2 regions of the Brachybacterium zhongshanense genome follow, and region 2 is predicted to be linked to the other one. Evidence: riboswitches for the same ligand, from Rfam matches in the RefSeq annotation. Region 2 holds a riboswitch; the other holds the start of a gene.
What was found. A riboswitch is a leader RNA that binds a small molecule or an ion and turns the genes downstream of it on or off. The one in region 2 is predicted to bind FMN.
Positions count from the first base shown of each region.

Region 1 (14,215 bases), 1.3 Mb from region 2:
CGCTGCGCGACGCCCTCGTGAAGCTGGGACTGTTCGAGGCCACGGTCGTGCTGCAGGTGCCGTGGGCATTGGTCACGGCGGACGGCCGGGAGACGCCCGGCAGCATGGGCACCACGGCGGTCCAGGCCAACGAGTCCTACCGGCGCTACTTCGAGCTGCTGCGGGAGCTCGGCTTCCAGCTGCTGGAGCTGCAGCCCCTGGGCGTGCTCGCCGACCCCGACCATCGCTGGGGGCTCGCGCCCTTCCACTACACCCAGGACGTCTACGACGAGATCATCCGTCGCGTCCTCGAGGCCCGCAGCGACAGCTGACGCACTGCCCTGCGGACGCGCTGCACGGCAGCTGAAGTGCTGTCCGGCGGGTCAGCGGAGTCGGCGTCTCAGCGGCGACGGCGACGCTGCGTCCAGACGAGGGCCGCGCCCGCACCGATCAGCACGATCCCGGCCACTGCACCCGCGATGATCTCCGCACCGGTGTTCGCGAGCTCGCCGTCGGAGCCGTCCTCGGCGCCGTCGACCGTCGCGCTCCCTGACGTCTCCGTGCCGTCCTGGCCGCTCAGCGCAGCGAGAGCGCCTCGGACAGCGTCCACGGCGGCATCGGCCCCGGCCTGATCGGGGTCCTGCACGCCGTCGGCCGAGCCGTCATCCGTGCCCTGCCCCGAGCTGTCCTCCGAGCCCGTGCCCGCATCCGGCGGGCCGTCGTCGGAACCGGTGCCGCTGGCCTCCGTGCCGGTGCCGGTGGTCTGCGTCGCCGTCCCGGAGCCGTCGCCGTCGTCCGCCGGCTCTGTGGTGCCGCCGGTCTCGTCCGACCCCGTCGTCGAGCCGTCCGTGCCCTCGTCCGCACCGTCGTCCGTGCCGGTGCCGTCGGTGCTGCCTGTGCCCGTCTCTCCTGACCCGGCCCCGTCGTCGGACCCGGTGGGCTCCTCCGTCGGCACGTCCGTGGGATCGTCCGTCGGCCCCTCGGTGGGTTCCTGGGTGGGCTCGTCCGTCGGCTGCTCGGTCGGCTCTTCCGTGGGTTCTTCGGTGGGCTCCGCGGTCGGCTCCGCAGTCGGCTCCGCGGTCGGTTCCGCAGTCGGCTCGTCGGTGGGCTCTTCGGTGGGCTCTTCGGTCGGTTCCTCGGTGGGCTCTTCCGTGGGTTCCTCGGTCGGCTCCTCGGTGGGCTGCTCGACGGGCGCGGTGACGGTGAGCTCTGTGCTGGCGCCGCTGACCGGCTGGCCGCCGACCGTCGCGGTCACGGTGTGCGAACCCTCGGAGAGGGCGGAGGTCGAGTAGGAGACGCCGAAGCTGCCGTCGGAGTCGGTCTGCGTGTACGCGCCCGGGGCGCCGTCCACGAGCACCGTCACGTTCATCCGCTGCTCGGTGCCGAAGCAGGTGCCGGAGATCGTGGTGCCCTCGCCCTGCGAGACGGTCGAGGGGGAGGCCGAGATGTGCGGGGCCTCGCAGATGTCGCCGGCCGCCGCGGCCACAGGTGCCACGAGCGCCGTGGGGCCGGCCAGGACGAGCGCGGGGGCGCCGATGGCGGCCGCAGCGAGCAGCGCGCCCGCGCCGAGGCGCGCAGGGATCGTACGACGGGGGTGGGCCACGGAGACTCCTCTGGTCGACGATGCTCCGCCATACTCTATGTACTGGCGGGCGGCGCTGTCCGCCGCACAGTTCACATCGAGGGTGAACGTCGCATGACGACCCGCGGTGCCGATGGGCGAGGAGCACGACATGGCGCATCAGCAGGACGCGGGGTCCGAGAGGCCGACGACGACCGCCGGGACCACACCATCCGCACCGTACGGGGCCCCGCGCACCGGACGCACCGGCCGCCGCGCGCAGGCCTCCCCGCCCCACCGCTCGAGCGTCGCCGGGGCCACCGAGCGTGATGCCGACGCCTTCCGGAACGCGGCGCTGACCTCGCTCGACGAGCAGGAGGCCGAGCAGATCGCGACCACCGCCGATGCCGTCTGCACCGAGATCGGCACGGTCGTCGAGGGCAAGCAGCCGGTGGTCCGTCTGGCGCTGCTGGTGCTGCTCGCCGGAGGGCATCTGCTGATCGAGGACATCCCCGGCGTCGGCAAGACGATGCTCGCCAAATCGCTCGCCGCGGCCCTGGGTGCTTCTCGTCACCGCATCCAGTTCACCCCTGATCTCCTGCCCGGGGATGTCACCGGCGCGAGCATCTACAACCAGGCGACCGGACAGTTCGAGTTCCGCGAGGGCGCCGTGTTCACCCAGGTGCTGCTCGCCGACGAGATCAACCGCGCCTCCCCGAAGACCCAGTCCGCCCTGCTCGAGGCGATGGAGGAGCGGCAGGTCAGCGTCGACGGCATCACCTATGAGCTCGACGAGCCGTTCATGGTCGTAGCCACCGCCAACCCCGTCGAGATGGAGGGCACCTACCGTCTTCCCGAGGCGCAGCGCGACCGCTTCCTCGCGCAGACATCCATGGGATACCCGGTGCGCACAGCGGAGGCGCGCATGCTCGCCGTCCAGTCCGGCTCCGTGCCCGACGGGGAGCGCGATGTGCTCGGCGCCCTGCGCGCGCGCACCACGCCGGAGGAGATCGCCGGGCATGTGCGGGAGGTGCGCCGCGTCTATGCGGCCCCTGAGCTGCTGGACTACGTGGTGCGCCTGGCCGACGCCACCCGCTCCCACCAGCAGGTCGCCCTCGGTGCCTCGCCCCGCGCGGCCGTGCACCTGGTGCGCGCCGCCAAGGCCCGTGCGGTGCTCGAGGGGCGCCCGCACGTGATCCCCGACGACATCCGCGCCGTGATCATGCCGGTCTGGCGGCATCGTCTGCATCTGACCCCGCAGTCGCTCTCCCGCGGAGCGGGCTCCGGCGAGATCATCGAGCAGGTCCTGGACACCACGGGCCTGGCATGAGCCCGGGCAGGCTCCGCCGACGCGATCCGTCGAACCGCCGCAGGTCGTCGGGCCGTCGCAGTCCGGCGGACCGGCGGACTCCTGCGCCGCGGCGGCGCCGGGTGCTGCGGCCGACGCGACGCGGCGTGCTCGTCGCCGTGCTCGCGATCATGCTGTGGATCCTCGGCGACACCACCGACCTGGTCCCGCCGCGGGTCCTCGCCTCGGCGCTCCTGCTCATGCTGCTGATCGGGGCCGTGTGCATCCTGCTGGCGATGATCGGACTGCGGGGCGGCAGGCGCCTCGAGGACGATGCGGTCCCCGTCGGCGGCACCGCCCATGTCGACGCCGAGCTGGACCGCCGCAGCCTGTTCGCGCACCTGCCCCTGGGCCGCGGCGTCCTGCGGGCGCACCTGCCGACGGAGCTCGGCGGCACCGGCGACCTCCCGCTGCGCGCGCAGATGCCCCACGCCCTGCGCATCCAGCGCCGCGGAACCCATCCGCTGGGCCCGTACTCGCTGGTCGTGCAGGACGTCCTGGGGCTGTTCCATCTGCGCTGGACGGCCGACGACGGTCTGCGCGTCACCGGTCTGCCGCCCGTCACGGCGCTCGCCGGTCCCGCGGTGCGGGCCGCCGGGATCTCCCGCCGTGCCGGGGCCGACGCGCTCGTCGGCGGGGTCGGCGAGATCGGGCCGATCGCCCGCCCCTATGTCGCCGGCGACGAGATCCGCCGCGTCCACTGGAAGGCCAGCGCCCGCACCGGCCGTCTCATGACCCGCGAGGACGAGCCGGTCGCCGGCCAGAGCGCCGTCATCGTCCTGGACACCGGCCGCGGGGGAGCGGTCGACAGCGCGGCCGACGACCCGGGCGGCGCGGCGAGCACGGGCGGCAGGGACGGCACGGGCGGCAGGGGCGGTGCGGGCCGACGGGGAGCGGCCGGACGGGCCGCGGCCGACGCTGCCGAGGCCCGTCGCGACCTCGAGGACCGGGTGATCGCGCACGCCGCCTCCGTGCTCGAGAGCCTCGGCACCCACGGCTGGGAGGTGCGCGTGCTGGACGCCTCCGGCGACGAGATCACCCGTGCGCCCCGCCGCCGCTCCCAGGACGGCGCCTCGCCGGTGGGCCGCGAGGCCGACGCCGCCGGTCTGCGCGGGTCCCTGCTCGCCCTCGCCGAGGTCGACTTCGACGACGAGATCCCCGACGTCGTCGTCGGCCCCGACCATGCCGCCGGCGACACGGCCCTCGCGATCGCCCTCGGGATCGACGACGGCGACCCCTTCCACGGCCTCGAGCTCGACCGCTTCGCCGGCCGCGCCGCCCATCGCACCGCCGTCGCCATCCGCGCCGCGCAAGACCCGTCGGACGCGCAGGACCGGTCGGACGCGCAGGACCGGTCGAGTGCGCAGGACCCGTCGGACGCACCGGACCCGTCGGCCGAGGCGCCGGTCGTGAGCCGGCGCGGGGCCTGGACCCTCGTCCAGGGCACCGCCGAGGACGAGCTCGAGGACCTCCTCGCGCTGGCCGGGGAGCAGGTGCTCCGATGAGCCCGCTGATGGGACGTCCCGCGCTGCCCCGCACCCAGGCCGCCGCCCGCGGCCTGGTCCTCATGGCGGCCCTGCTGCTGGCGTCCGCGCCCCTGTCGCAGATCCTCGCCGGCTCCAGCTGGTTCGAGCTGGTCGCCGCCGGGACCGTGCCCGTCATCGCCGTCGGCGCCCTGCTGCGGCTCGCCGGCCTGCGCCCCGTGCTGGTCGCCGCCGTGCAGACGCTGACCGTGGCGGTCGTCGTCCTCCTCACCGAGCTGGCGCACGGCCTCGTCTCCCTCGGCGACGTCAGCGGCATCCTCGGGCGCCAGCCGGGCATCGTGACCGCAGCCGTCGGGGAGCTCGCCTCCGGGCTCGCGCCCCTCACGATCGGTGCCCGCGGCAGCGTGCTCGTGGTGCTGATCAGCGCAGTCGCCGCCCTCGCCCTGGATCTCATGCTGGTCGAGATGGGCTGGCACACGCCCGTCGGGATCCTGCTGATGGGGTTCATGCTCGTGCCCTCCCTGCAGGCGCCCGACGGCGGAGCCTGGTGGACCGTCGTCGGCCCGCTCCTCGGCGGGCTCATGGTGCTGGTCATCCGCACCGTCCACGCCGACCCTGCGATCGTGGTCGGCGAGACCCGCCCCCAGGCCGGGCCGCTGCCCCGCCCCCTGATCACCATCGGCGCGACCGTCAGCGCGGTGCTGCTGGTGGCCGGGCTCGCGCTGCCCGTCGCGGGGGTCCTCCCGCAGATCGCGCCCACCCGGGTCTCCCTCGACATCGACGTCGTCAACGCCTGGCGGAACACCGACGGCCAGGAGCTCGGCTCCATCGGCATCTCCGAGGACGCCTCGGTGCGCCGCACCCTCCTCCAGGAGGATCCCGTCGAGCTGCTGCGCTACACCACCGACGCGGAGACCCCGTCCTACCTGCGCATGCTCGTGCTCACCCGCTTCGACGGGGAGAGCTTCTCCGCCCCGGGCGAGGACGACGTCTCCACCCTCCCCGCCACCAGCTTCTCCGACGCCCGTCAGGACGGCCTCGCCGTCAGCGGCGACTCCTCCCTGCTGGACGACTACGAGCTGACCATCACCGAGCTGATGTCGATGCGCCTGCCCGTGCCCGAGGACCTCCGCTCGATCTCCAGCGACGTCCCCGCCGTCGCCGACGTCCTCTCCGTCGACGCGACCTCCGGGCAGGTCGCCCTGGCCGACTACCCCGATCTGACCGGCGCCGCAGCGGCCGACGGGGACTCCGGTGCCGACGGGGACTCCGGCGCTGACGGAAGTTCCGGGGCTGACGACGGATCTCCCGGCCGCCTGACCTCGGCCGCCGCCCTCACCTACGCCGTCACCGCCGAGGAGAACCCCGCCACCGCCGACCAGCTGCGCGCCGTCGCGCCGGAGACCGTCGGCATGCCCCTGGACGTCGGCTACCTCGTCGCCGACGAGGTCCCCGACGCCGCCAGCGAGCTCGCCGACGACCTCGTCGCCCAGAACGGCACCACCACCGCCTACGACACCGCCATCGCCTTCCAGGACTACTTCCGCACGAACTTCGACTACTCGCTGACGGTCTCCACCCCTCGCGGCGAGGACCCCCTCGAGTCGTTCCTCGCCGACCGCATCGGCTACTGCGAGCAGTTCGCCGTCAGCTTCGCGCTGATGATGAACTCCCAGGGCTACTCCACTCGCGTGGTCACCGGGTTCACCCCCGGCACCGTCGCCGGCGACGGCGAGCACGTCGTCTCCACCTCCAACGCCCACGCCTGGCCAGAGGTCTACTTCGGACCCGACTACGGCTGGGTCCGCTTCGAGCCGACCCCGGCCGCCGCCGGCAACGGCGTCTCCGCCCCCTCCCGCGATGCCTCCGACACCTCGGAGGACGATCAGCAGGATGCCGTCGCCCCGACCGCGGCCCCCGAGGAGGAGACCGCCGCCCCCGAGGACGAGCAGACCACCGCCGCCGAGGACGGGGACGAGCAGGCCGCCTCCGACGCCTCCGATGCAGGCTCGGACGGCGGCATCGACGCCGGCGCCGCAGCGACCGACGCCCTCCGCGGAGCCCTCGGCATCGGGATCCTCGCCGTCCTCGCCGCCCTCGGTGCCGCCGCCGCCGTCATCATCCTGCGTCGGCGCCGCGACCTCGCCCGGCAGTCCCGCTGGGTTGCCCTGACCAGCTGGGCCGAGGGCGCCGAGCGGCACGCTGGTGCTGGTGCTGGTGCTGGTGCTGGTGCTGGTGCTGGTACCGGTGCTGGTGGTGGCTCTGCTGACGTGCGGGGGCCGAGCGCGGAGGAGGTGCGCCGACGCGCCGGTCTGCTCGCATGGTCCGAGATCCAGGTCGAGCTGCACGGACGCCACCGCGCCGTCGCCTTCCTGGGCTGGACCGGGCTCTGGGGACGTCCGCCGCTGGATCCTCATCTGTCCGAAGCGCTTCCGCCTTCCGAGGCGCTCACGCAGCTCCTCGACGAGTTCGAGGCAGCCGGCGTCGAGGTCGACAACGACCACCGGCTCGCCGCCGCCCTCATCGGCTCCGCCTGCTCCGCCGCCCGCTACGCCGTCCCCACCTGGGTCCGGGCGCGGCGCGGGGAGCAGGCAGCCGTATCGTCGGCCGCGGACCCGGATGGAGACGCCGACGGCACTGGTGCTGGTGCTGGTGCTGGCGATGCTGCCGGGGCTGCCGGTGCTGCCGGGGCTGCTGCTGGTGTCGGCGGTGGCCTGCTGGATCGAGAGGGCGACGCGGTCGACGTGCAGATCGCCCGGGAGACCATCACCCTTCCGCTCCAGGCCGAGACCGATGTCCTCCTGCGCCTCATCCGTCGCTCCCGATAGACCCTTCGGCCTCGCAGGTCCAGCGCCCCCGCAGGTCCAGGAGCTCCAGCATCCCCACCAGCCCCGGCCTCCGCACCAGCCCCGGCAGGCCCGCGGCGTTCACACGCCGACCACTGCTCGACGGGCTCCCGGGCGGCGGTGCTACGCTCGCGGACGAATGAATCGCATTCTCCGGGGTCAGTGAAAGTCTGAACCGGCGGTGACAGTCCGCGACCCGGCTCCTTCGGGAGTCGGTTGACCTGGTGGAATTCCAGGACCGACGGTAAAAGTCCGGATGGGAGGAGATGCGGCGTCGGCCAGCTCGACGTCGGTGGCACTTCGGTGCGCACGGCGTCGTGCGTGCGGTCGGCGCCCCGCGCTCTGCGCATCGCCCCGGGACAGGTCTATCCCGGGAGGGCCATCATGCAGGCGCCTCGGACGTCACCGTCCGCCACCCCCCATGAGGTCGCTGCGATGCGGCGCGCCCTCGAACTCGCTGCACTGGGTCCTGCCGGTGACGCGAACCCGCAGGTCGGCTGCGTCATCCTTGCTCCCGACGGGACGACGCTGGCCGAAGGGCATCATCGTGGAGCCGGCACCGCCCATGCCGAGGCGGACGCGATCGCCGATGCCCGCCGCCGCGGCATCGACCTGCACGGTGCGACCGCCGTCGTGACCCTCGAGCCCTGCGACCACACGGGCCGCACCGGTCCGTGCAGCCGCGCCCTGCTGGAGGCGGGGGTGGCGCGGGTCGTCCATGCGCTCACCGATCCCGGGCGCAGCTCGAGCGGCGGGGCGAAGAGGCTGGTGCAGGCGGACGTCGAGGTCGTCGGCGGAGTGCTCGCCGACGAGGCGATGGCGCTGATCGGACCCTGGTACCGGCGTGCCGCCGTCGATGCCGTGCACCTGGTGCTGAAGACAGCGACCACGCTGGACGGCCGCATCGCCGCCGCCGATGGCAGCAGCCGATGGATCACCGGCGCCCCCGCTCGCACCCATGCCCACGCTGTGCGCTCCCGGACCGGCGCGATCATCGTCGGCACCGGGACCGTCGCAGCCGACGACCCCGAGCTGACAGCGCGGCTCGAGCCGGCGGCCGCGCCGTCCGCGGCTGGACCGACGACCGCGCCGTCCGTGGCTGGGACGGGGGCCGCGTTGTCCGCCGAAGGCCGGGCGGAGCTCGCCGGCTCGCAGCCGCTGCGGGTCGTCGTCGGCCGTCGCCCGGTGCCCGCGGACGCCGCCGTGCGCGGGCCACACGGGACAGGCGACCAGCTGGACGGAGGATTCCTGCAGGTCAGCTCCCATGACCCGGTGGATGCGCTGGTGGAGCTGGCCACCCGCGGGATCCACCATGCCGTGCTCGAGGGCGGGCCGACGCTCGCCTCCGCCTTCCTGCGCGCCGACCTGGTCGACGAGATCCACGCCTACATCGCCCCGGTCCTGCTCGGCGCCGGACGCGGAGCGGTCGGGGACCTGGGCATCGGCACCATCGCCGATGCCCGACGCTTCCGCACCGAGCGCGTCGAACGTCTCGGCGAGGACGTCCTGCTCATCGCCCATCGGGCGCCTGCCGACCTCACATCCACCAGCAGCGCAGACCAGCAGGCCTGACGGCCCCTCCCGGAAGGAGACCCCATGTTCACCGGCATCGTCGAGGAGATCGGAACCCTCGAGAGCATCACCCCGCGGCCCGGCGGAGAGGCGCGTCTGCTCGTGCGCGGCCCGATCGCCGCGTCGGACGCGCACCTCGGCGACTCGATCGCCGTGGACGGCGTGTGCCTGACCGTCGTCGAGCTCGGCGAGGACGGCACCTTCGCCGTCGACGCCGTCCCCGAGACCCTGCGCCGCACCGCGCTCGGCCGCCGCACGCCCGGCAGCCCCGTCAACCTCGAGCGCGCCCTGCGAGCCGACGCCCGGCTCGGCGGCCACATCGTCCAGGGGCACGTCGACGGCGTCGGCACCCTGCGCTCCCGCACGGGATCCGGCCGCTGGGAGGACCTCGTGATCGCGCATGACCGCCGCCTCGCTCCGCTGATCGCCGAGAAGGGCGCGATCACCGTCTCCGGGGTGTCGCTGACGGTCACCGACGTGTCCGACGACACCTTCGGCATCTCCCTGATCCCCGCGACGCTCGAGGCCACGACGCTGGGTGCGCTCCAGGTCGGCGACGAGGTCAACCTGGAGGTCGACGTCCTCGCCCGCTATGTCGCACGGCTGCAGGAGCAGCGATGACGACCCCGACGACGTCGATCGAGGCGGCGCTCGAGCAGCTGCGCACGGGACGCCCGGTCCTCGTGGCCGACGACGCCGACCGGGAGAACGAGGTCGACGCGATCCTCGCCGCCGAGCTCGCGACCCCGCGCTGGGTCGGATGGGCGGTCCGGCACAGCTCCGGCTACCTGTGCGCGCCGATGCCGGATGACCTCGCGGACCGTCTCGCCCTGCCGCTCATGGTCCCGCGCACCCAGGACAGCCTGCGCACCGCCTACACGATCAGCGTCGACGCGACCGAGGGTGTCACCACCGGCATCTCCGCGACGGATCGTGCCCGCACCCTGCGAGTCCTCGCCGATCCCGCCGCCCGTCCCGTCGACCTGATCCGCCCCGGGCACGTGATCCCGCTGCGAGCCGTCGCGGGAGGGGTCCGTGCCAGGGCCGGCCACACGGAGGCCGCCGTGGACCTGTGCCGCGCCGCGGGTCTCGCACCGGTCGGGATGATCGGCGAGCTCGTCCGCGACGACGGCGAGGTCATGCGCCTGTCCGAAGCGCGTGCGCTCGCCGACGCCGAGGGCCTCGTCGTGATCACGATCGCGGACCTGCGCTCCTGGCTGGAGGCGCGGGCCGACGACGCCTCTGCAGCGGGGGACCGCGGGACGGCAGGCGCGGTGGCCGCAGCCGGCGCGGGTGCGGCAGAGTCGTCGGCCGATCGCGTCGAGCACCTGGTCAGCGCCCGGATGCCCACCCGGCACGGGGAGCTCGTGATCCACGGATACCGCGACCTGCGCACCGGAGCCGAGCACGTGGCCCTCGTCGCCGCGGGAGAGGCGCCCGCTGGGTCGTCGGCCGTGCTCGTGCGCATCCATTCCGAGTGCCTGACCGGGGAGGCGTTCGGCTCCGCGCGCTGCGAATGCGGTCCGCAGCTGGATGCGGCGCTCGCGCGCGTCGCCGAGTCCGGGGGAGCGGTGGTCTACCTGCGGGGGCACGAGGGGCGCGGCATCGGCCTGCTCGAGAAGCTCGCCGCCTATGACCTCCAGGATCGCGGGCGCGACACCCTCGAGGCGAACCTCGACCTCGGCTGGCCCGGCGACCTGCGCGAGTACGGGGCCGCCGCGGCGATCCTGCGGGACCTCGGCATCGACCGCGTCGCGCTGCTCACCAACAACCCCGACAAGGCCGAGGCTCTGGCTGCGCACGGGATCCTCGTCGAGGAGCGGGTCGGGCTCGTCGTCGGCCGCACCGCGGAGAACCTCGACTACCTGCGCACGAAGGCGCACTCGATGGGGCATCTGATCCCGTCGGAGGCGCTCGAGGACGTCGACCCCGCCGCGGTGGACCCACCCGCGGTGGACCCTGCCGCGGTGGACTCCGCGGCCGCCCCCGGAGCCACCGGGCCCATCGAACTGATCGAACCCGCTGACCCCACCGAATCCATCGACCCCACCGAACCCACCACCGAGAGGACCCCGTCATGAGCGGAGCCGGAGCGCCCACCATCCACACCGACGGCAGCGACCTGAGGGTCGCCGTCGTCGCCGCCAGCTGGCATGACGTCGTCATGGACGGCCTGATCGCCGGAGCCCGCCGCGCACTCGACGCAGCCGGCGTCACCCGCATCGACCTCGTGCGCGTGCCCGGCTCCTTCGAGCTGCCGATCGGCGCGCTCCATGCTGCCGAGAGGGCCGACGCGGTGGTCGCGCTCGGCTGCGTGATCCGTGGCGGCACACCGCACTTCGACTACGTCTGCCAGGCCGCGACCCAAGGGCTGCTGGACGTCTCCCTGCGCACCGGCAAGCCCGTCGGCTTCGGCCTGCTGACCTGCGACACCGAGCAGCAGGCGCTCGATCGGGCGGGCCTGGAGGGCTCGGTCGAGGACAAGGGCGCCGAGGCCGTCGAGGCCGCGATCGCGACCGTGCAGGCCGTGCGCGGGATCCGGAGGTCGGCCGACGGCGCACGACCGCGCACCGGCTTCTGAGCCGGGTCGTCGGCCGCGGACGGCGAGCGTCGGCCGTGGCCGACAATCCCGACCGGACTGCTCGAATCTGAGTGAACGCGCATCACAGCGCCGCGCAGTGAGCGGGATGCCATGATTGAACCGTGACCTCACGACGACGCTTCCCGGCCTCCGTCTACCGCGACGGGGACGAGCCGGACCCCCGTTTCAGCCTCGCCAACGAGCGCACCTTCCTCGCCTGGCTGCGCACCTCGCTGGCGATGTACGCCGGTGCCTTCGCTCTCGTGGCGCTCGCTCTGCCCGTCGCCGAGGGATGGCGGATGGCCTCGGCGATCGTCTTCCTGGTCCTGGGGACCCTGTGCGCCGTGCAGGCCTGGATCGGATGGAAGGCCACGGAGCGCTCCCTGCGCCGCGGGACGCCGCTGCCCGGCCCGGCGATCGGGGCGATCATCGTGATCGGCGTGGTGATCGCTGCGGCGCTCGTGGCGATCGGGGTCTACGCGTGAGCGACCGCGACGGGGCGAGCGACCCCGAGAGCGACAGGGCGAGCGACCCCGAGCACGTCCGTCTGGACGAGCGCGGGGTCTACGATCCGGGGCTGCAGCCCGAGCGGACGCTGCTGGCGTGGCGTCGGACCTGCCTGTCCTTCGGCGTCGCATCCCTGGTCGCCATGCGATTCGTGCTCGAGCCGCTCGGGATCGTGGCGGTGATCGTCGGGGTGCTCGGCGCGGGACTGGCCGTGCTGTCGTACGCCCTGACCGCGCTCGGCTATCGGCGGGCGACCGTCTCGCTGCGCACCGAGGGCAGGCTCGGCCGGGACGGTCTGCCGATCGTGCTCGCGACCGCCGCCGTGCTGGTCGTCGGCGCGATGTGCACGGTGCTCGTCGTCGTGGGACTGTCGCTGCCCGGTTGATGCCGACGGCGCGGGGCAGGTGCGGGGCCCGCACGGAGCCGGTGCGGCGCCCGCGCGGAGCCGGTGCGGCGCCTGCCGGGACGATGTGCCGCCTGCTGGGCCGGTGGCCGGAGGGCGGGCTGTCAGGCCTGGTGGTCGCGACCGAACTTGCGGTGCGGGGCCTGCTGCTCGAAGATCCGTGCCGCCTTGAGGGAGTCGACCTCGCCCACCACCGGATTGGGCTGATGGGTGGCGCGAGTCCCCGTGTAGAGGCTCAGCAGGTTCATCGAGACCGCCCGCTGGTTGCGGTGCCCCAGCAGCTTGGCGACGTGCACGCCCAGCCAGGCGAACCAGCCGACGGTGCCGTTCAGGCCGATCGAGCCGGTGACCGGGAGGTCGGGCAGCTCGGCGATCGCCGCGCGGCGGCCGATGGTGGCCATCGTGCCGAGGTTCTTGTACTGGAAGGGCTTGCGGGCCCGGCCGCGGACGTCGGCGTCGATGGCGCGGGCCACGGCCTGGCCGCCCTGGATGGCGGGCTGGGCGAGCTGGGGGAGCTCATCGTCCTGCGCGGCGATGTCGCCCGCGGCGAAGACCCCCGGGAAGCCCTTGACCTGGAGATCGTCCTCGACGGCGATGCGGCCCCGCTTGGTCTGCGGCAGGCCCCACTCCTTGACGATGTCGGCGATGCCGACCCCCGCCGCCCAGATGGTGATGTCCGATTCGAGGACCGAGTCGTCGTCGAGGACCACATGGTCGTAGCCGACGGACTTCACGCCATGGCCCAGGCACAGCTCCACACCGCGGTCCTCGAGCTCGGAGGCCGCATACTCGCGGAACTCCTCGCGGAACTCCTTGATCAGCTCCCTGCCGCGCTGGACGAGGGTGATGCGCAGGGTGCCCGGATCCATCTCGGGGTAGAGGATGTCCAGCTCCTGGGCGCGGAAGTCCGCCAGAGCCCCCGCGATCTCGACGCCCGTCGGCCCGCCGCCGACGATCGAGACGTGCAGCCGGTCGGAGCGGTCGGCCACGCGGCTGGCGCGCTCGAGCTCCGAGAACACGCGGTCGCGGATGGCCAGCGCCTGCGAGCGCGTGTACATCGGCATCGCGTGCTCCTCGGCACCCGGGGTGCCGAAGTAGGTGGTGGTGGCGCCGTTGGCGAGCACCAGGTAGTCATACTCGAGCTCCTCGTTGCCGATCTGGCCCTCGTCGAGGGTGACGACCTTGCGCTCGGGATCGATGCCGACGACCTCGCCCTGGCGGTAGCGCATGTTCGGGACCTTGAGCGACAGGCCGCGCAGGAACATCGTGACGTCGCCCGGGTTCAGACCGGCCGTCGCCACCTGGTACAGCAGCGGCTGGAACGTCTTGTAGACGTTGCGGTCGATGAGGGTGACGCGCACGCGGGTGTCGCGCAGACCGAGCACGGCGTTCGCGCCGGCGAAGCCGCCGCCGATGATGATCACGTGGGGCCAGCTCGCCCCGTCCTTGGCCGGGACGGTGGGTCGGCGGGCGATGAACGGCATCACCATGGAGAGCTCCTTCGGGATGACGCCGGGCGTCGACCCGGGGTCGCCGAGTCGGGCGGGGCCCGTCGTCGGGTGGGGAGAGGTCTGTCGGGCGGCGCGGCCTCCCAGCGCGGGAGCCGCGCGAAGAGGTCTCGTCAGAAGTCGGTGTCGATCGTAACCGCCCCCGCCCTCCGCCCTCACCACCGCAGGCATGTTCGTGAGCGACGAGACGAAGGTCCCGGGCCGCCCTTTCAGTCAAGAGTCGGCAAAACAGGAACGCGAAGGTGGTCAAGAGGGGTGCGCGGACCTGGGAGCACGGTGAATAGTCGGTGACAGTCCGCGGAAAGGGCGGGGAGCCTGCTCGCCCTCCGCGCCAGTCTGCGGTGCACTGCTGCTGGTGAGCTCCGGGCCGCACCGCGGGGCATCGCAGGCTCGCAGCATCCGTCGTCCCGCCGTCCTCCCTCCGCT
Region 1 covers NZ_AP043790.1:54,617-68,831, forward strand. Annotated here, with positions in the region: gene ACZ5AJ_RS00205 (DUF6270 domain-containing protein) at 1-311, shown strand, start outside; gene ACZ5AJ_RS00210 (Ig-like domain-containing protein) at 380-1,582, opposite strand; gene ACZ5AJ_RS00215 (AAA family ATPase) at 1,713-2,870, shown strand; gene ACZ5AJ_RS00220 (DUF58 domain-containing protein) at 2,996-4,393, shown strand; gene ACZ5AJ_RS00225 (transglutaminase TgpA family protein) at 4,402-7,200, shown strand; FMN riboswitch at 7,363-7,490, shown strand; gene ribD (bifunctional diaminohydroxyphosphoribosylaminopyrimidine deaminase/5-amino-6-(5-phosphoribosylamino)uracil reductase RibD) at 7,654-8,790, shown strand; gene ACZ5AJ_RS00235 (riboflavin synthase) at 8,815-9,411, shown strand; gene ribA (GTP cyclohydrolase II) at 9,408-10,871, shown strand; gene ribH (6,7-dimethyl-8-ribityllumazine synthase) at 10,868-11,371, shown strand; gene ACZ5AJ_RS00250 (YidH family protein) at 11,494-11,856, shown strand; gene ACZ5AJ_RS00255 (DUF202 domain-containing protein) at 11,853-12,263, shown strand; gene ACZ5AJ_RS00260 (NAD(P)/FAD-dependent oxidoreductase) at 12,386-13,771, opposite strand.
Region 1: linked by a shared signal. The riboswitch ahead of ribD (bifunctional diaminohydroxyphosphoribosylaminopyrimidine deaminase/5-amino-6-(5-phosphoribosylamino)uracil reductase RibD) and the one ahead of pnuC (nicotinamide riboside transporter PnuC) in region 2 are both predicted to bind FMN.

Region 2 (14,215 bases):
CGCGGCGCTCGAGGCGCTGCCGGTGCGCCTGGCGAGCATGGGCCGAGGCATCGAGGAGGACGAGTCCCCGTTCCTCTATCCGGCCCTCGCCGGGCGGCTCGCCGCCGACCTCATCCCCGCCCGCTGAACGTCTCGGGGGACGCCTCCCCGCGCTCCTGGATGAGACGCTGGAGGCGATGGGCGGCGGACACGGCCCTCCGGCCGTCGGCGCTGGAGATCGCCATGGTCGCGAGCGTCGTTCCGTCGGCCAGATCCAGGTGCGCCCAGGGGTCTCCCATCGGATACCCCACTCCGATGATCTCGGCCCACTCGAGGGTGCGGGAGGAGAGATGGTTGCGCACCTCGAGGGTGCGCTCGCGGGCGACGATCCTCACCCGGCCCTCGAGATGGCACACCAGCAGCCCCAGGAGTCCCAGGAGCATCAGGGCGATGCGGCCGCCGACGGAGAACCCGGGGATATTCAGAGCCCACCAGACCGTGCCGGAGAGCATCACCGCGCCCGTCGGGTAGCCGACCAGACGGACCATGAGCGGCCGGAGGACGACCACCTCGGCCGGCCCCTCCCCAGCCGTCGGCCCTGAGGGGACCGACGGGACGGAGGAACCTCCGCGCAGGGGCATGGGATCGCGCCGGAGCCTCAGATCCGGCAGGCCTGGATCGCGGTGACGAGGATGGCGCGGGCGCCCACGTCGTACAGCTCGTCCATCATGCGGTGGGACTGGCGGCGCTCGACCATCACCCGCACCGCGGACCATTCCCCGTCGCGCAGGGGCGAGACCGTGGGCGACTGGTATCCGGGCGAGATCGCGACGGCGCGCTCGAGGAGCTCGCTCGGGATGTCGTAGTCGAGCATCACGTACTCGCGAGCCACGAGCACGCCGCGGATGCGCCGCTCGAGGACCTCGAGAGAATGCTGGGCGGCGTCGTCGAGCTCGAGGCCCGGACGTGAGAACAGCACGGCCTCCGACGTCATGATCGCCTCGCCGAAGGGCTCCAGCCCAGCCTGGCGCAGCGTCGTGCCGGTCTCGACGACGTCGGCGATGACGTCGGCGACGCCGAGGCGGATGGAGGACTCCACCGCGCCGTCGAGGTGCACGACCTCGGCGCTGACGCCGTGCTCGGCCAGGTGGTCCTGGACGAGGTTCTCGTAGCTCGTGGCGATGCGGGCGCCGCCGAGCTCCGAGACGTCCTCGTGCTCGCCGACGGGCGCCGCGAAGCGGAAGGTGGAGCGGGCGAATCCCAGGGCGAGGATCTCCTCGGCCGGAGTGCGGGAGTCGATCAGCATGTCCTGGCCGGTGATGCCGACGTCCACGGTGCCGGAGCCGACGTACACGGCGATGTCGCGCGGACGCAGGTAGAAGAACTCCACGTCGTTCTCATGGTCGACGACGACGAGCTCCTTGGCCATACCGCGGCGGCGGTATCCCGCCTCCTGCAGCAGCGCGGCGGCGGGCTCGGACAGAGCGCCCTTGTTGGGGACTGCGATGCGCAGCACGGTTTCCTCCTTCGCCGCAGCGGCGGCGCTCAGAGCTGATGGCAGAGCTGATGGGTCGGGGCGGGGCTGCGACGCGTCGCGCCGAGCATCTGGCGAGCGGCCGACGGGACGCTCAGAGCCTGCGGTAGACGTCCTCGAGGGAGAGCCCTTTGGCCACCATCATGACCTGCACGTGGTAGAGGAGCTGGCTGATCTCCAGGGCGGCGTCGTCGAGAGTCTCGTGCTCGCAGGCCATCCAGACCTCCGCAGCCTCCTCGACGATCTTCTTGCCGATCTGATGGACGCCGCCGTCCAGCTCCCGCACGGTCCCCGATCCCTCGGGGCGGGTGCGGGCCTTCTCGGTCAGCTCGGCGAACAGCGCTTCGAAATCCTTCACCGTGCCAGGGTACTGGTCCCGACGGTCGGACCGCGCCACGGACCGCTCCTCGGATCCGTCGACCTCAGAGGATCCGTCGACCGCAGCGGATCCGTCGGGCCCAGCGGCTGCCACGGCCTCAGCGGCGGCGGACCGTCGGATCCAGGTGCGCCGTCTCGACCTCGACCGACCGGTGGCGGTCCTCTCCTCGACGGACCCTCCACCAGACGAAGAAGCCCGTGAGCGTGAAGCAGCCGTAGAAGACGTACATGAGCGCACTGGCGTAGTACCCGGCACTGATCAGGAGCGGGACGCCGACGATGTCGACCGCCACCCAGATCAGCCAGAACTCCACCCAGCCCTTGGCCATGCCGAAGGTCGCCAGCAGCGAGCCCATGAAGATCCAGGCGTCGGCCCAGACCGGCTCATAGGAGCCGAGCGCACGGAAGAGGGGCGTGAGCAGGGCGGTGCCGCCCACCATGACCACGACCAGCAGAGCCCGGGTTCCCCAGGAGGCCCATTGCGGCTCGACGGCGGTGCCGCCGGCATCCTTCGCCTGCTTCCAGCGCACCCATCCGTACACGCTGGTGGCGATGAACATCACCTGCCGCCCGGCCTGGCCGTAGAGGTCGATGCTGGCGGGGCTGCCGAAGACGGTGCCGAGGAACACGGTGAGCAGCAGGAGGTTGCCCACGATCCCGATGGGCCACGCCCACACCTTGCGCCGCATGCCTCCCAGCGCGCTCAGCAGGCCGAAGACGTTGCCGAGCACCTCGCGCCAGAGGATGAACTGTCCGCCCGCGAGCTCGAGCTTCGCGTCGAAGAGCCACTGCAGCAGATCCATGAGGGTCCTCTCTCCCGTCGGATGCAGTGGCTCCGGGGGAAAAGGGATCCAGCATGCTGCTCGCAGCGCGCACGGAACGTGCTCGAGGGCATGCAGGACGTGCGCCTCTCATCCAGGCTTTCACTGTCGGTGCCGGAGTTCCACCGGCTCCACCGCTGGCGCGGGTCGCGGACTGTCACCGCCGGCTCGGATTCTCACCGACCCCGGAGCACGTCACAGGATGTGACCGCCCCACGATATACCTGGTCGGAGCGGCTCCGCCGTGACGGTGACGACAGATGGCAGAACCGTGCGGCGCGGCGCGGCGCCGTCCCGCCCCGCCGTCCCGCCCTGTCAGTGCGCGGCGTGGGTCGAGGCGAGCGCTCGCAGCGCGGCGATCTCCTCGGTGGCGTCCTGCGCCCGGTAGATCGCCGATCCTGCGACGAAGACGTTCGCCCCGGCTTCCGCGCAGCGCTCGATGGTCTCGCGGCTCACGCCGCCGTCGACCTGGACCGACACCTCCAGGTTCGCCTCCGAGATCGCGCGGCGCGCCCGACGGATCTTCGGAAGCATCGTCTCCAGGAAGCTCTGCCCGCCGAATCCGGGCTCGACCGTCATGATCAGCAGCATGTCGAACTCGCCGATGACGTCCAGCAGGGGCTCGACCGGCGTGGCCGGTCGGAGCGCGACGCCGACCGCGGCGTTCTTCCGGCGCAGCTCCCGGGCCAGGCGGATCGGTGCGGCTGCGGCCTCCAGGTGGAAGGTCACCGAGGAGGCCCCGGCCTCTGCGAACGCCGGAGCCTCGCGATCGGCGTCGGCGATCATCAGATGCGCATCGACCGGGATGGGGCTGCGCTCGACGATCTGCTCGACCATCGACGTCCCGAAGGTGAGGTTGGGGACGAAGCGGTTGTCCATCACATCCACATGGACGCTGTCGGCGGCGGAGATCCGATCGAGCTCCTCGCCGATGCGCATGAAGTCGGCGTTGAGGATGCTGGGGTGGATGTAGAGGCCGTCGGTGGAGTAGGCGGGGCTCATCAGGGACGGGGTCCTTCCTCGGTGGGGGCGCTCGGCGCCTCGGGCAGGCGGCGCAGCAGGGCGATGAACATCGCATCGGTGCCATGGACGTGCGGCCACAGCTGGACGGATGGTCCCTCCCCCAGCTCGACGTCGTCGCGGACGTCGGGGAGGATCCCGGCGCGCACCGCGGACCGCGCGTCCAGCTGCTCGACGTCGTCGCGCCGACGCAGCACGTCCGAGACCACGAGACGGGTCTCGGCCGCATGCGGGGAGCAGGTCACATAGGCGACCACGCCGCCGGGCGCAGTCGCATCCAGGGCCGAGCGCAGGAGATCGCGCTGGATGACCCCGAGATGCCCGATGTCTCCGGGGGTCCGGCGCCAGCGGGACTCGGGCCGGCGGCGCAGAGCGCCCAGGCCCGAGCACGGCACGTCGGCGAGGACGCGGGAGAAGCGTTCGGGCAGCTCTTCGCCGATCGTCGTCCCGTCGGCGGTCCGCGTCTCGATCTCGCAGCCGGCTTCGCGCAGCGTGGCGACAGCCCGGTCGACCAGCTCGGTGCGATGCTCCTGCAGCTCGACGGCCAGCAGGTCGGCATCATGGTCGATCGTGAGCCCGCCCAGCAGCGCGGTCTTGCCGCCGGGACCGGAGCACAGGTCCAACCAGTGCGCGTCCTCGGCGAGGACGTCGTCGTCGGCTCCGACGGCGAGTGCGAGGGCCATCAGCTGGCTCCCCTCGTCCTGGACCGCCGCACGGCCCTCGCGCACGGCCTCCATGCCGCCGGGATCCCCCGAGGGCCAGGAGGCCGCGAAGATGGACAGACGCCCCCGGCTCGCACCGGAGTCGATCAGCTCGTCGAGATCGGTCAGGCCCGGTCGCATGACGAGTGAGACCGCAGGCGCGGCGTTCTGCGCGGCGAGCAGGTCGTCGATCTCCGCGGGGTCGCGGCCGTGCGCTGCCAGCGCCTCGGTCAGCGCTCGCACGACCCAGCGCGGATGGGAATGGACGACAGCGAGATGGCCTGCGGGGTCGGTCGTGCGATCCGGTGCGACCTCCTCGATCCACTCCTCGAGCGTCCTCTCGCCCGCGCGTCGCAGGATCGCGTTGGTGAAGCCGGCGGCACCCGCTCCCACCTCCTGGCGCGCGAGGGCGACCGTCTCGGAGGTGGCGGCGTGCGGTGCGACGGACATGTCGAGCAGCTGGTAGACGCCCAGGCGGAGCACGTCGAGGAGGCCCGGGTCGATCTGGTCCAGCGGACGGTCGGTGCAGGCGGCGATCACCGCATCCAGGCGGCCCTGGGCGCGCAGCGAGCCGTAGAAGAGCTCGGTGGTGAAGGCTGCATCGCGTCCCGAGACGCGGTGGCGGCGGAGCAGGCGAGGCAGCACGAGGTTCGCATACGCGTCGTCCTCCCGCACGGCCCGCAGCCCCTCGTAGGCCACCTGACGAGCAGGCGTCGTGCGGCGTCCGCGCTCGGAGGGACGCTTCTCGGACCAGCCGCGACGCGGCCCTCCCTGGCCGCGCGAGCCGGAGCGCTCGCGGCCCTTCGCGTCCCGACGGCGCTCACCGCCCCGTCGGTCATCGCGCTCGCCGCGCCCGGAGCGGCGCTGGCCGCCATGCCGATCGTCGTCGCGGCTCATGCGCGCTCCTCGGGGTTCTGCTCGGAATCCTGACCGCTGTGCTGCGCGGAGTGTCGATCATCGTCCTGGGCCGCGTCGAATGACGCGCCGGCGGCGAGGGAGGCCCCCCGGGCCCAGTCGGCGCCGCGCATGGCCCGCTTCCCGGCGGGAGCCACGGTCCCGAGGGCCAGGGGCGAGGTCCCGGTGCCGACCATGAGATGCCGCTTGCCTGCGACGAGGACGCCGGGAGCCGGAGACGGCGCGTCCGGCGGGACCTGCTCCAGGCCGAGGATCTTGAACCGGGAGCCGTCGAGCTCGGTCCAGGCTCCGGGCTCGGGACTCATGCCCCGGATATGGGCGCTGACCTGTTCCGCAGGCAGCGTCCAGTCGATGCGGGCCTCAGCAGGTGTGAGCTTGGCGGCGTGGGTGGCGAGCGCGTGATCCTGCGGTACGGCGACCGCGGTGCCGGCGTCGATCGCATCGAGCGTCTCCAGCAGCAGATGTGCTCCCTGGTCCGCCATCCTCTCGAGAAGCTCGCCCGCCGTCTCGAGCGCACCGATCGGAGTGGGGGCGGTGGCGAGGACGTCGCCGGTGTCCAGCCCCTCCTCGATCCGGAAGATGCTGAGGCCGGTCGCGTCGGCTCCGGAGAGCACGGCCCGCTGGGCGGGCGCGGCGCCTCGCCATGCAGGCAGGAGGGAGAAGTGCAGATTGATCCAGCCATGGGCGGGGATGTCGAGCGCAGGCCAGGGGATCAGGTTCCCGTAGGCGACCACGGGCGCGGCATCCGGGGCGAGATCGCGCAGGGTCCGCTGGACATCGGCGTCGCGCAGGGTGCGCGGTGTCAGCACCGGCACTCCCGCCTCGTCGGCGAGGGAGCGCACGGGGCTGGGTCGGAGCTTCCGGCCGCGGCCGGAAGGGGCATCGGCGCGGGTGAGCACCCCGACCACCTCGTGGTCGGAGTCCAGCAGCGCGCGCAGGGACGGGAGGGCGGCCTCGGGGGTGCCGGCGAAGAGCAGACGCATGATGCCCTCAGTCTACGGGCCAGGGCCAGGTCAGAAGACGTCCGACGGGTCCATCCGCACCCGCAGGGATCCGCGCTGCTTGCGGGCGGAGCGCGCGGCGACGCCGGCGCGCAGCGCATCGGCGAGCTCCTGGGAACGTCGCGGGTCGATGCGCAGAACAGCGCGGGCGCGCCCGCGGTCGTCCCCGTCCTCGAGGCCGACGGGGCCGAACACGGAGACGCCGTCGGGGAGATCGACGGTCTCGAGGAAGAGCCGACAGGCCTCACGGTCGCCGACGATCTCAGCGACCCGGGAGAACGGTGGCAGGTCGAGCTCTCGGCGGTCCTCGAGCACCCGGTCCAGGAACAGCGCGGAGCGGTGGGCGACCAGATCGCGGATGGCTGGGAGGGTCTCGGTGCCCACCACGAGCACCTCGCCGTCCTCGGCACCGGGCCTGACGAGCGCGATGGCGCTGCGCCAGCGCCTGACAGCCTCGACGTCGGCGTCGTAGGCCGCCCGGCCCAGCATGGCGTCGGCGTCCAGCAGCACGGCGGCCGCATAGCGTCCGGGTGGGGCCGGCTCCGCGCCGGGGGTGGACACGACGATCGCGCCGTCCTCGACGGCATCGTCCTCGAGGGGGCCGTGCGCTCCCCCGGCGATCTGGAGGACGGCATCGGGGAAGGTGCGTCCCAGCTCCTCGGCGGTGCGGGCGGAGCCGACGACCATCGCGCGCATGCCGGTGCGGTCGCACTCCGGGCATCGGTACGCGTCCTCCCGCCGACCGCACACTCCGCAGTGCAGGGGGCCGGAGCGGCCGCGCATCGACAGCGGTGCCGAGCACTCGGGGCAGCGGGCCCTTGTGCCGCAGAAGGTGCACGCGATCGCCGGAGCGTATCCGGAGCGCGGCACCTGGACCAGGACGGGACCCCTCGTCATGCCTCGTCGGATCACCCGCAGCGCCTCTCCGGGCAGGCGCGTGCGACCTCCCGGGCCCTCACGGTCACGCAGATAGCGGTCCATGGCGACGATCCTCGGACGCACCAGAGGCATGGGAGCGGGCACCGGTCGAAGGTCCACCAGGTGCCCGGCATCCACCAGCGAACGCACGGCCACCGACTCGGAGCTCGAGACCAGCAGCAGCGCCGCACGCTCCTCGTGCGAGCGCCGCTGCAGGATCATGCGCGTGCGCGGGTACGGGGCGCGCGGCTCGATCAGGAGGTCGTCGGACTCGTCCAGGCAGACGATCAGCCCGAGATCCTGCACGGGGGCGAACGCGGCCGAGCGGTTGCCCAGCACGATCCGCGTCGCGCCGCGCAGGATCCGTCGGTAGGTCCGATAGCGCTTCTCCGGCCCCTCCGTGCCGGCGAGGACCTCATGGTGGAGTGCCCGTTCGTCGAGCTCTCGGGAGAGCCGGGAGACGTCGCGCTGATCGGGGGCGACGACGAGGACGCCGACACCCGGAGCTACATCGGCGATCGCGTCGGCGACCACCGTCGTCCAGGGGTCGGCGGCGTCCAGGGTCAGAGCGGCGCGCGGCACGGGCCCCTCGGCTCCGCCCGCACGGGCGACGAGCGCCGAGAGGCCCGTGTAGCGGTCCCCGGGGCGGGGCGCGCGCGGAGCGCCCGCCTCCGTCTCCTCCGGTCCCTCCGTCTCCTCCGGTCCCACTGACGCGGCCCCCTCCGCCGCCTCCTTCTCGGCGGCGGCGCGGTCCGCTCGCTCGGCGCGCGCATGGCGCGGTGGCAGCGCGAGGCGCAGCACATCGCCGACAGAGCCGGCACAGCTATCGGCGACCTCCTCGCAGACTCGCATCAGCGAAGGCGGCATCACCACGTCGTCGGACACCAGACGGCCCAGCGCCGCGAGCGGACGGTCCGTCGTGGGATGCTCGCGCCGCTCCAGGACGATCCCCTCGGTGTCGCGCCCCGAGAAGCGGACGCGCACCCGCATCCCGGGGCCGGCGTCGGCCGTCGCGGGAGTGACCGCGTACTCGAAGGGCCTGTCGAGGTGGGGCAGCACCCCGATCAGTCGCACGCTGGCGACCGGCAGCTCGTCGACGACCTCGAAGCCCGCCGTGGTGCGCAGCCCGACGGCCCGGCTCGCATCGGTGCGAGCCGGGTCGGGAGCATCGGGGACGACCGCGGCGGGGGCGGGGGCCTCGAAGAGTCCCTCCTGCTCCCCCGCCGCGCCGGTGGTCTGGGCGTTCAGCGCTTGTGCACCGCCACCAGGTCGCACACGAAGATCAGGGTCTCGTTCGCACCGATGACCGGCGGGGCGCCGTGCTCGCCGTAGGCCAGGTGAGCAGGGATGTCCAGGCGCCGACGGCCACCGACCCTCATGCCCTGGACGCCCTGGTCCCAGCCGCTGATGACCTGGCCGACGCCGAGCTGGAAGCGCAGCGGCTCACCGCGGTCCCACGACGCGTCGAACTGCTCGCCGCTGGAGTGGGAGACGCCGACGTAGTGGACGTCCACGACATCGCCGCGTCCGGCCTCCTCGCCCTCGCCGACGATCTCGTCGGTGACGATCAGCTCGGTGGGCGCCTCGCCCTCGGGGAAGTCGATCTCGGGCTTGCTGCGGGTCATGTGTCCTCCTGGGGTCGGGATGGGAGCGGACGGATCAGCGGGGCCTGTGCGGCCGATGGAGTCGGCGCCGGGAGGCGCCGGCTCCGTGTCACGCGCTGTAGGGGCGCGTGGCGTCGAGGACGTCGATCACGAAGATGAGGGTCTGGTCGGCGAGTGCGCTGGTGCTGCCCTCCTCCGTGGTGCCGTAGGCGTCGGCCGGCGGGATCACGAGCATGACCTGGCTGCCGACGGAGAGGTCCAGCAGGTGATCGTCCCAGCCGGGGATGACCTGGCCGAGACCCTGCGTGAACGAGAAGGTGGTGCCGGCGTCCCACGAGGAGTCGAACTGGGAGCCGTCGGACCACTGCCAGCCGGTGTACGCCATCGTCAGGTAGTCGCCGGCCTGGGTCATGTCGCCGGTGCCCTGGATGAGGACCTCGCGGACGGTCTCGGTCGGGGCGTCGCCGGTCGGCGTCGAGTCCAGCGACGGCGCGCCGTCCTCCGCGAGGGTCACGGTCGGGAAGTCGCCGGAGACCTCCTGCGCTTCCCCCTCCGCGCGCAGGGACGGGATGACGTGGTCGACGTCCGCCACCTGGACCAGCGAGTAGGTGGTGCCGGAGGTGTCCGTCTGCCAGCCCGCCATGGCGAAGCGCGAGCCCACCGTCACCGTCTGGAAGAACTCCAGCGCGGAGTCGCCGATCGAGTCGGCGTTCATCGTGAGCGTGTTCGCCGAGGCGCCCTGCCACCACGACTGCAGGGTCTCCCCGGTGGAGGCGTCGACGTACATGCTGCGCAGGACCGCCACGTCGCCCGCGGCGAGGGCCGCCCCGTCGCCCGCGACGATCACTGCCGCGTCGGCCGCGTCGACGGTCAGCGGCGGGGTGAACTCCACCGTCGGCTCGGCCCCGAGGTCATCGCTGACGGTGACGCCGTCCAGCGAGGTGCCGGTGAGGCCGGTGCCCCCGTCGGAGGCGGTGGACCCGGTGCCGTCGGTGTCGTCGCTGCAGGCGGCGAGCCCGATGGCGGCGGTGGCGGCGAGGGCGGTGGTCAGCAGGGTGCGGCGGCGGATCAAGGGCGAGCCTTTCGGATCAGGGGGTCCCGGGCGGGGAGGCGGGGTCAAGGGTACGGGCTGGAGCCGTGAGCAGCCTCGGGCCCAGCTGGGAGGGCACGATGGCCCGCGAGGATCGAGCGGCCCGATGAGCTCGCAGGCGTGCTGCCGCCGGCATCATGCAGGGGGTGCTCCGTCGGCGCGCGCCCTCCCCGCCTCGCGGATCTCCGCGAGCAGGGCATCCACCTCCGGCGCGCTCGTGGCGAAGGGATCCAGCACCTGCACCGGCATGGCGCCCGGCCTCGTCATCCGCAGCGTCGTCCAATCGACGACGTGGTCGACGCCGAGCTCCTGCGCGAGCGTGACGACCTGCCCCCGCAGATGCGCACGAGTGGTGGCCGGTGCGACGGTGCGAGCCCTCTCGATCCGCGCGTCGTCGAGCACGCGAGGTGCGAGTCCGCGCCGCTGAAGCGCCTGGAAGACGCTCTGGTCAGGAGAGATGTCGTGGTAGGCGAGATCCAGGCGCTCGATCGACGCATCGGCCAGGTCCACGCCGCGGCGCTCGCGAACCTGGCCGATCAGCTTCTCCTTGATCGCCCAGTCCAGGGTGCGCTCCGCCCAGGAGCGATCTCCTGTGCGCACTGCGTCCAGCGCCCGCTGCCAGTCCTCGAGCACCGGCGCCTCAGCCTCCTCGGCGACGGTCGCGGCGAGGTCGAGCCATCGCTGCTGGATCTCCAGGGCGGTGACGGTGCCGCCGGCCGCGGTGGGGAGCGGTGCCGAGCCGGTCAGGTCCCGCGCCACGCTGCGGATCGCGGAGATGTCGTCGGCCAGTGCGAGGTCCGGCAGGGTCCTGCCGGACTCGATCAGCCGCAGCACCAGATCCGTGGTGGCGAAGCGCAGGCGGGTGGACACCTCGCTCATGGTCGAGTCGCCGACGATCACGTGCAGCCGCCGGAAGCGGGTCGGATCGCCGTGCGGCTCGTCACGGGTGTTGATGATCGGGCGGGTGCGGGTGGTCGCCGAGGACACGGCCTCCCACATGTGGTCGCTCCGGCGCGAGAACACGAAGGTCCCCGTGCCGTCGGCCTCCCGCACCACGCCGCCCGCGCCCGTGACGATCTGGCGGGTCACCAGGAACGGCAGCAGGAACGCCGGCAGGCGCGTGAACTCCCCGCGCCGGTCCACCAGATAGTTCTCATGCGATCCGAAGGCGTTCCCCGCGGAGTCGACGTTGTTCTTCAGCAGGTGGATCGTGGCGTCCTCGCCGGCCTCGGCGAGGCGGGCGTTGGCACCCGCGGCGAGGTCCGCGAGGATGCGCTCGCCGGCGCGGTCCTGCGCGACCAGGTCCCACCAGTCGTCGCACTCCGCGGTCGCGTACTCCGGATGCGAGCCGACGTCGAGGTAGAGGCGCGCAGCGTTGCGGAGGAACACGTTGGAGGAGCGGCCCAGCGCCACCACCGGACGGAACAGCTCGCGGGCGGCCGCCTCCGGCTCCAGGGCGCGGGTGCCGTCCGAGCCCACGCAGACGAGCCCGTACTCGGTCTCCAGACCACCGACGCGGCGCCGCATCAGCGGACTCCCGCGTCCACGGTGCGCGTCCGCGCGGTGTCGACGGCCCCGGCGCCCCCGGAGAGCCCGATGGCCGCGGGCGCCGTGGTCACTGGCCGCCCTTCTGGACGAAGGAACGGACGAAGGACTCGGCATTGGACTCGAGGACGGCGTCGATCTCGTCGAGGACGTCCTCGGCGGCCTGGGCGGAGGTGAAGGTCTGCCCGCCGGTCAGGGCGTCGTCGAGGGTCTCGTCGCCGTCACCGGCTCCGGGTGCGTTCAGGGACTGCTGGGACATGATGCTCCGTTCGTCGTCGGTCGTCTGGCTGTCTGGCGGTCGGTCTGCTGTCGCCGGGGTGGCGGCGTCAGGTGCGGTTCACGGCCCCGCGCAGGGCGGCGGCGAGGGTCTCGACGTCGGCCGCGGGGTCGATGCCATTGTCCTCGCACCAGCGGGCGGATCCCAGACGCGGATCTGCGAGCCGCAGTCTCATCCCGCCCTCGGAACCGGCCAGGGTGATGACGTCCCAGCCGGCCGACGGCACGGACTCGCGGTGGGCACCGATGAGCCGGCCGCGCAGATGGGCGCGCGTCGAGGCGGGCGGGGTCGTGACGGCGGAGAGGACCTCCTGCTCGTCGACCAGCGAGGGCACGGCGCCGGCGGCCCGCAGCTTGCCGAAGAGCCCGTGGGCAGGGCGGAGATCCGAGTACTGCAGGTCGATCGCGTGCAGGCGAGGATCCGACCAGTCCAGCCCGTGGCGGGCGCGATAGCGCTCGAGCAGCTGGAGCTTGGCGACCCATTCGACGCGGGAGGAGGCGAGCATCGGGTCCCGCTCCAGCAGGTCGAGGATCTCCTGCCACGCCGTGACGACCTGAGCGGTCTCCGGATCGGAGAGGTCGGCGCGGGCGGCGACGGCCTCGAGGTGCGCGCGCTGGATCTGGAGGGCGGTCATCTCGCGGCCGTCCTTCAGAGGCACGCTCGTGCGCAGGCTCGGATCGTGGCTGATCGCATGCACCGCGGAGACCGGATCGGCGAGCGTCAGGTCCGGCAGGATCGGATCGCCCTCCCGGTGACCGGCCTCCAGCGCGGCGAGCACGAGGGAGGTGATGCCGAGCTTGAGGAAGGTGGACTCCTCCAGGAGGTTCGCGTCGCCGATGATCACGTGCAGCCGGCGAAACCGGGAGGCGTCCGCATGCGGCTCGTCGCGGGTGTTCACGATCGGCCGGTTCAGCGTGGTCTCGAGGCCGATCTCGGCCTCCATGAAGTCGGCCCGGGAGGAGATCTGGAAGCCCGGCTCGGTCCCGCGGGTGCCGAGACCCACGCGGCCGGCTCCCACCAGCACCTGGCGTGTGGCGAGGAAGGGCAGGAGCGCGGCGCAGACCTCCTCGAAGGGGACGGAGCGGTCCAGCAGATAGTTCTCGTGGGTGCCGTAGGAGGCGCCCTTGCCGTCGGTGTTGTTCTTGTACAGGGCCACGTCGGGGATGCCGTCGGCGCCCTGGAGGATCTCCATCGCGCGGCGGGCGACGAGCTCGCCGGCGCGGTCCGCGACCACCGCCTCCCGGGCGCGCATCACCTCGGGTGCGGAGTACTCCGGATGGGCGTGGTCCACGTACCAGCGAGCGCCGTTGACCAGCACCGCGTTGCCGACGGAGCGGTGCACGGCCCAGGAGAGCACCTCGTCGTCGGGCCCTTCCGGAGCGACGTCGGAGCCGAGGACGGGCCCGTCGAGCTCGACCGACGGCAGGTGCGCGTCGTGCACCTCGTCGGTCAGCTGGGTGGGGTGCGCGGCAGCGCGCTCGATCTCGAAGCCGCGGGCATCCCGGAGCGGGGACTCGTCGCCGTAGTCCCAGCGCACGCGTCGGCCCCGCTCCCCCTCCTCCTCGGCGAGCAGGGCGTAGGCGCCGACGACCAGATGGGAGAGGAGGATGGCGCTGCCGGCCCCCGCCTTCGCGCGGTCGTCGAGATCGGCGTGCAGGACGCCGAACTCGGTCTCGATGCCCATCGGGCGCTCGGTGGTGAGCCGTGCTCTCCTGCTCGTCATGCTCTGTCCTCCTCGTGACGGCGCAGCGGGATGATCGCCTCGACCTTCCGCCCCCGGCGGCCGGAGACCCGCGACCACTGGTCGGGGTTCTCGGCCGACGGCATGTCCTCGTTCTCCGCGAACTCGGTCGTGATCGCCTCGCGCAGATGGTCGAGGGAGATGCCGACCTCGCCGCTCGAGATCTGCTGCTTGACGGCGTTCTTCTTGGCCCGGTCGACGATGTTGCGCAGCGTCGCCCCGGACACGAGATCGCGGAAGTGCAGGGTCTCCGCGCCTCCGTCGGCGTACTCGACCCGCACGAACGCCGAGGCGGGGCCGGAGTCGTAGATGCGGTTGACGGCGGCATCCAGCAGCGTCTCGCGGTCGTCCCTCAGGGGGACGTCCCCGCCCAGGTACAGCCCGAGGATCTCGCGGCCGGATCGCTCGTCGGGCCGGCGCACCCGGATCTTGACGTCCAGCCGGCCCGGCCGCAGGATCGCGGGATCGATCATGTCCTCACGGTTGGACGCACCGATGACGATGACGTTGTCCAGGCCCTCCACCCCGTCGATCTCCGCAAGCAGCTGAGGCACGATCGTGGTCTCCACATCGCTGGACAGACCGCTGCCGCGGGTCCGGAACAGCGCCTCCATCTCGTCGAAGAAGACGACGACGGGATGATCGGCCGCCGCCTTCTCCCGTGCCCGTTCGAAGACCAGGCGGATGGAGC
Region 2 covers NZ_AP043790.1:1,387,074-1,401,288, reverse strand. Annotated here, with positions in the region: gene ACZ5AJ_RS06400 (DUF3866 family protein) at 1-127, shown strand, start outside; gene ACZ5AJ_RS06395 (PH domain-containing protein) at 111-548, opposite strand; gene hisG (ATP phosphoribosyltransferase) at 638-1,495, opposite strand; gene ACZ5AJ_RS06385 (phosphoribosyl-ATP diphosphatase) at 1,608-1,871, opposite strand; gene pnuC (nicotinamide riboside transporter PnuC) at 1,990-2,694, opposite strand; FMN riboswitch at 2,791-2,909, opposite strand; gene rpe (ribulose-phosphate 3-epimerase) at 3,028-3,714, opposite strand; gene ACZ5AJ_RS06370 (RsmB/NOP family class I SAM-dependent RNA methyltransferase) at 3,714-5,330, opposite strand; gene fmt (methionyl-tRNA formyltransferase) at 5,327-6,331, opposite strand; gene ACZ5AJ_RS06360 (primosomal protein N' family DNA-binding protein) at 6,362-8,542, opposite strand; gene ACZ5AJ_RS06355 (FKBP-type peptidyl-prolyl cis-trans isomerase) at 8,512-8,892, opposite strand; gene ACZ5AJ_RS06350 (FKBP-type peptidyl-prolyl cis-trans isomerase) at 8,981-9,943, opposite strand; gene pafA (Pup--protein ligase) at 10,097-11,488, opposite strand; gene ACZ5AJ_RS06340 (ubiquitin-like protein Pup) at 11,577-11,765, opposite strand; gene dop (depupylase/deamidase Dop) at 11,833-13,506, opposite strand; gene arc (proteasome ATPase) at 13,503-14,215, opposite strand, start outside.